2 regions of the Bacillus sp. NP247 genome follow, and region 1 is predicted to be linked to the other one. Evidence: a T-box and tRNA genes for the amino acid it is inferred to sense, from the RefSeq annotation. Region 1 holds a T-box; the other holds one or more tRNA genes.
What was found. The T-box of region 1 lies ahead of tyrS (tyrosine--tRNA ligase). A T-box ahead of a tRNA ligase gene usually reads a tRNA of that ligase, here a tRNA-Tyr.

Region 1 (3,408 bases):
GTGAATCAGGTCTTGAAGTAAACCGTGGACGTGCAACTGTTGATGCACACCTACAATCTACTTCTCACAAAGACGTATTCGTTGCTGGAGACAGCGCTGTTGTCTTTGCTGAAGACGGTCGTCCATACCCACCAACTGCACAAATTGCTTGGCAAATGGGTGAGTTAATTGGATATAACTTATACGCAGCACTAGAAGGCAAAGCATTCGAAGAGTTCGCACCTATAAACTCTGGAACACTTGCTAGTCTAGGACGTAAAGATGCTGTTGCTACAATCGGAGCAAGCAATACTCCGCTTAAAGGTTTACCAGCATCATTAATGAAAGAAGCAAGTAACGTTCGTTACTTATCACACATTAAAGGTCTATTCAGCTTAGCTTACTAATCTGAATATAAGCCCGAATCATGCCCTGCATGGTTCGGGCTATTTTTATCCGTAATTCTCTCTAACTTATTTATTCGGCAGAAGAATAATATAATCCTCTTTAATTATCAAAATATACTGACTCTTTTATGTCGAAATTGTGTATACGAAAAGAGCGGAAGTAGATATCTTACCTACTTCCACTCTTTCACAAGAACTATTCTCCTAATTTCACTAAGCTGTAGTTCTTCTTCCCTTTACGAATAATAATAAATCGTCCATCAAATGAATTTTCTACAGTAACATCCGTAGCTACATCCGTTACTTTTTCACCATTCATAGATATAGCTCCATTATTAATGTCTTCACGTGCTTGTCTTCTAGATGGTTCAATCCCTAAATCAACTAGCCACTCTACAATATTTTTCGTCTCTTTTGAAGACTGGAATGTTGGCATCTCTTTAAATCCTTGTTCAATTTCATCAGCTGTTAACGATTTAATATCTCCGCTAAATAATGCCGATGTAATTTTCACAGCTTGCAATAATGCTTCTTCTCCATGAACGAATTTCGTCATTTCTTCCGCTAATACTTTTTGCGCCTCACGTTTATGTGGCTCTGTTTCTACTTTTACTGCTAATTCATCAATACGCTCTTTCGTTAAGAACGTAAAGTATTTCAAGTATTTAATTACATCACGGTCATCTGTATTCACCCAGAACTGGTAAAATTCAAACGGTGTTGTTTTTTCAGGATCAAGCCAAATAGCACCACCTGCTGATTTACCAAATTTCGTACCATCCGATTTTAATAATAACGGAATTGTTAGTCCGAATACTTTCGCCTCATGACCTTCTAACTTACGAATTAAATCTAAACCACTCGTAATATTTCCCCATTGATCACTACCACCGATTTGCAGTTGAACATCTTCTTTCGTGTATAAATGATGGAAATCCATCGCCTGCAAAATTTGGTACGTAAATTCTGTGAAAGAAATGCCTGTATCTAAACGGCTTGCTACAATATCTTTCGCTAACATGCTATTGATGCTAAAGTTTTTCCCGTAATCACGTAAAAACTCGATAATGTTTATTTCATGCGTCCAGTCATAGTTATTTACCATCTCCACTTCGCTATTTCCGCCAAAATCAAATAGCTTTTTCATTTGCGCTGTTAAAGCATCTACATTATGCTGGACTACTTCTAAAGTTTGCAATTGACGCTCTGATTGACGCCCACTTGGATCACCAATTGTTCCTGTTGCCCCTCCGATTAAAATAACCGGATGATGGCCAGCTAATTGAAATCTTTTCATCATCATGAACGGAATTAAATGTCCAATATGCATACTATCACCAGTCGGATCCACTCCGCAGTATAGTGAAATCTTTTTTTCTTCAACTAACTTACGTAAACCTTCTTCATCTGTCTGTTGATTCACAGCACCGCGCCATTCTAATTCATCAATAATATTCATCTTTTGTCATCCCCTTTATTTTTTTGAAAACAAAAAAGCCCCTATGTCTACAATAGACATAGGGACGATTATTCACCGTGTTACCACCCAGTTTGCATAAATAGCATAGCTATTCATACCACTCTTAGCAATAATATCGATTGCTAGTCCGCTTAGCGTTACCTAAGATACTCCAGAGTGTAATTCACAGGTTTGTTTGTGCTAGGTTCCAGCAATCCCTAGCTCTCTTTGATAACAGTGACAAACTGCTACTGGGCTCTTTCAACGTATATTTTATTTGTTAAATTATTAGCCATTATATTGAATCAAAATCAAATTGTCAACAATACCCAAATGTTATTCCGAAATAATTCATACTTTTATACGTTTTTTATTCAAAGATTACTGTAGATCTTCTCCAATAATCCTTACTTCTCGCTCTAATTTCACACCGAATTTTTCTTCAACAGTTTTTTGTACGAAATGAATTAAGTCGATATAATCTTGCGCTGTTCCGTTATCAACATTCACCATAAATCCAGCGTGTTTTAAAGAAACTTCCACTCCGCCAATTCGCTTACCTTGCAGTCCTGATTCTTGAATAAGCTTACCCGCAAAATTATTTGGTGGGCGCTTAAATACACTACCACATGAAGGATACTCTAAAGGTTGTTTTGATTCACGTTTAAACGTTAAATCATCCATCTTTTCCTTAATCTCTTCACGCACACCTTCTTGAAGCTCAAATTTTGCCTCAAGAATAATGTAATGATTATTAGAAAACACACTCTTACGATATCCAAATTCAAACTCATCTGTCGTTAAAGTACGTAAATCTCCATCACCTGTCATTACGACAGCTTCTGTTAATACAAACGCCACTTCACCACCATATGCACCTGCATTCATATATAACGCTCCACCAACTGAACCTGGGATACCACAAGCAAATTCAAGTCCTGTTAGGCAGTGATCCAATGCAATTCGTGACACATCAATAATTGCTGCACCACACCCCGCAACAATCGTTGTCCCTGTTACAGTAACACCTGTAATATGAATTAAACTTACTGTAATCCCGCGAAGACCACCGTCTTTAATAATAACATTAGATCCGTTTCCTAAAAACGTAACTGGAATATTGTGTTGATTCGCATACTTTATAACTTCTTGAATTTCATCATAATTCGTAGGAGCAACGAACACATCCGCTTTCCCGCCCACTTTAATATGCGTATGATTTTTTAACATTTCATCTTGCTTCACATGACCTTCAGGCAATACTGTACTTAAATATTTATAAGCCTCTTGCATATTCATTTTACGATTCCTCTATTTCTATAATCTTTTTATCCCGCTGTCCACGGGCCCATAATATCCCCACATAACAATGCGCTACAAATAAAAAGCACAAGTGGTAGATAAAGTGTACATAAAACACACCTATAAACCTCTTAAATTATAAGAGGTTCCACTCATATTAAAATATATATCGCATAATAAAGCAACCCAAATGGGCTACTAAACTTGACATGTAACCATATAGACAACAATTTGTAAAATATATAGGTTTTTCAAAGCAAT
Region 2 (3,408 bases), 560 kb from region 1:
TAATTACACAAAATATCCTCAAATAAATGGATAAAAAAACACTTCTATATTTAGAAACGTTTTTCTGATGCTAGTTTCCACACTGCTGCAATATTTCTTGCTGCCATTTCGATATTCTCTTCTGCCGCTTTATATGCTTCTTCTAATGTCATTGGACTAGCCGTAATACTAAACACTGCATCAATTCCCTTTTCATAAATAATTGTATAATTCGGAGATACAGATCCACCAATAGCAATTACCGGAATATGACGACGTTTCGCCCGCTTCGCGACACCAACAGGAGCTTTTCCATATGCTGTTTGTTCATCTATTCTTCCCTCACCAGTTACAATAAGATCAGCACCCTCTATACACTTATCAAAATTTGTATAATCTAATACAATTTCAATCCCTTTTCTTAGCTGTCCCTTTAGTACTGCAACGACAGCGGCTCCCGTTCCTCCAGCTGCCCCCGCACCTGGTATTTCAGATACATCAAAAGACACATGTTGTTTAAGTATATTAGCATAATGTTTTAAATTCTCATCTAGCTCTTTCATCATCTCTACATTCGCACCTTTTTGTCTCGCAAATACAAAAGATGCCCCGCTCGGTCCAACTAACGGGTTATCTACATCACATGCCGCTTCTAATTTTATATCCTCCAGGCGTGAATCAATCCTAGAAAGGTCAACAGTGGTTATCAAATGCAATGTCCCTCCAGAGGGTTCTATTACCTCACCTTTCCTATTTATAAATCTTGCGCCTAAGGCAGATAGCATACCAGCCCCACCATCATTTGTAGCACTTCCTCCAAGCCCTAAAATAATGTGTTTAGTTCCTTGATCTAATGCATGTAATATAACTTCGCCTGTCCCTTTTGTCGTTGTAATAAGTGGGTTTCTCTTTTCAATTGGAACGTGTTGTAACCCCGATGCTGCTGCCATTTCAATAAATGCCGTCTTCTTATCCTTAGACATACCATAAAAAGCTTGCACGCTCTCTCCAAGCGGCCCTGTCACATTAAGTGATATAATTCTCCCCATTGTAGCACCAACAAGAGATTCAACCGTTCCTTCGCCCCCATCTCCAATTGGTACTTTAACATACTCTGCTTTAGGAAAAATTGCTGCAAAGCCTCTTTCAATAGCTTCACATACCTCTATAGCTTTCAGGCTTTCTTTATATGAATCCGATGCAATAACAACCTTCATAGTTACCTCCTCCTTATTCAATCCTTTTTTTTATTTTAAACGATATACGGAAAAGTTGCCTTTTCGAGTGGAATTTAAACACAAAAAAAGCTCACATCATTTGATGTAAGCTTTCCCTATTTATATGGAGCCTAGCGGGATCGAACCGCTGACCTCCTGCGTGCAAGGCAGGCGCTCTCCCAGCTGAGCTAAGGCCCCGTAGTAATAAAGCGGAAGACGGGATTCGAACCCGCGACCCCAACCTTGGCAAGGTTGTATTCTACCACTGAACTACTTCCGCGAAAATGGTGAGCCATGAAGGATTCGAACCTTCGACCCTCTGATTAAAAGTCAGATGCTCTACCAACTGAGCTAATGGCTCGTAAATGGCTGGGCTAGCTGGATTCGAACCAGCGCATGACGGAGTCAAAGTCCGTTGCCTTACCGCTTGGCTATAGCCCATTAATATTTACTAGTATGGTTATCTTCTCAAAAAAATAAACCCTCTCAGGTTATTTTAAAGAAAATGGTGGAGGGGGGCAGATTCGAACTGCCGAACCCGAAGGAGCGGATTTACAGTCCGCCGCGTTTAGCCACTTCGCTACCCCTCCGACATTTAAACATATATGGTGGAGGATGACGGGATCGAACCGCCGACCCCCTGCTTGTAAGGCAGGTGCTCTCCCAGCTGAGCTAATCCTCCAAAAGTGGTGACCCGTACGGGATTCGAACCCGTGTTACCGCCGTGAAAGGGCGGTGTCTTAACCACTTGACCAACGGGCCAAAAAAATTCAAAAATTTTCCCAAGCTTCCAACCGGGCTTGAACCGGTGACCTCTTCCTTACCATGGAAGTACTCTACCAGCTGAGCTATGGAAGCATAATGGCTCCGCAGGTAGGAATCGAACCTACGACCGATCGGTTAACAGCCGATAGCTCTACCGCTGAGCTACTGCGGAATAATATAAGCCTGGCAACGTCCTACTCTCACAGGGACAAGGTCCCAACTACCATCGGCGCTAGAGAGCTTAACTTCCGTGTTCGGTATGGGAACGGGTGTGACCTCTCTGCCATCATTACCAGACTTTTATCATTATGTACATTCTTTTCAGAATGTCAAAAGGAATTTTAAATATATATTCCTTCAAAACTAGATAACATTTGCTTCATATTATATGGTTAAGTCCTCGATCTATTAGTATTCGTCAGCTCCACATGTCACCATGCTTCCACCTCGAACCTATCAACCTGATCATCTTTCAGGGATCTTACTAGCTTACGCTATGGGAAATCTCATCTTGAGGGGGGCTTCATGCTTAGATGCTTTCAGCACTTATCCCTTCCGCACATAGCTACCCAGCTATGCCCTTGGCAGAACAACTGGTACACCAGCGGTGCGTCCATCCCGGTCCTCTCGTACTAAGGACAGCTCCTCTCAAATTTCCTACGCCCACGACGGATAGGGACCGAACTGTCTCACGACGTTCTGAACCCAGCTCGCGTACCGCTTTAATGGGCGAACAGCCCAACCCTTGGGACCGACTACAGCCCCAGGATGCGATGAGCCGACATCGAGGTGCCAAACCTCCCCGTCGATGTGGACTCTTGGGGGAGATAAGCCTGTTATCCCCGGGGTAGCTTTTATCCGTTGAGCGATGGCCCTTCCATGCGGAACCACCGGATCACTAAGCCCGACTTTCGTCCCTGCTCGACTTGTAGGTCTCGCAGTCAAGCTCCCTTATGCCTTTGCACTCTACGAATGATTTCCAACCATTCTGAGGGAACCTTTGGGCGCCTCCGTTACACTTTAGGAGGCGACCGCCCCAGTCAAACTGCCCACCTGACACTGTCTCCCGGGTCGATAAGACCCGTAGGTTAGAATTTCAATACAGTCAGGGCGGTATCCCACCAGCGCCTCCACCGAAGCTAGCGCTCCGGTTTCAATGGCTCCCGCCTATCCTGTACAAACTGTACCAAAATTCAATATCAGGCTACAGTAAAGCTCCACGGGGTCTTTCCGTCCTGTCGCGGGTAACCTGCATCTTCACAGGTACTATAATTTCACCGAGTCTCTGGTTGAGACAGTGCCCAAATCGTTACACCTTTCGTGCGGGTCGGAACTTACCCGACAAGGAATTTCGCTACCTTAGGACCGTTATAGTTACGGCCGCCGTTTACTGGGGCTTCAGTTCAGAGCTTCGCTTACGCTAACCCCTCTCCTTAACCTTCCAGCA

Region 2: it encodes a tRNA-Tyr, which carries the amino acid that the T-box ahead of tyrS (tyrosine--tRNA ligase) is inferred to sense. The anticodon was not compared.

The regions. Positions count from the first base shown of each region.
Region 1 is NZ_CP076653.1:2,263,566-2,266,973, forward strand. Features, by position in the region: gene KPL75_RS12060 (NAD(P)/FAD-dependent oxidoreductase) at 1-386, shown strand, start outside; gene tyrS (tyrosine--tRNA ligase) at 583-1,845, opposite strand; T-box leader at 1,903-2,119, opposite strand; gene murB (UDP-N-acetylmuramate dehydrogenase) at 2,227-3,144, opposite strand.
Region 2 is NZ_CP076653.1:2,825,609-2,829,016, reverse strand. Features, by position in the region: gene KPL75_RS14975 (glycerate kinase) at 51-1,196, opposite strand; tRNA gene KPL75_RS14970 (tRNA-Ala) at 1,322-1,394, opposite strand; tRNA gene KPL75_RS14965 (tRNA-Gly) at 1,405-1,476, opposite strand; tRNA gene KPL75_RS14960 (tRNA-Lys) at 1,482-1,557, opposite strand; tRNA gene KPL75_RS14955 (tRNA-Gln) at 1,563-1,637, opposite strand; tRNA gene KPL75_RS14950 (tRNA-Tyr) at 1,703-1,786, opposite strand; tRNA gene KPL75_RS14945 (tRNA-Val) at 1,803-1,878, opposite strand; tRNA gene KPL75_RS14940 (tRNA-Glu) at 1,884-1,958, opposite strand; tRNA gene KPL75_RS14935 (tRNA-Thr) at 1,982-2,054, opposite strand; tRNA gene KPL75_RS14930 (tRNA-Asn) at 2,059-2,133, opposite strand; rRNA gene rrf (5S ribosomal RNA) at 2,143-2,258, opposite strand; rRNA gene KPL75_RS14920 (23S ribosomal RNA) at 2,350-3,408, opposite strand, start outside.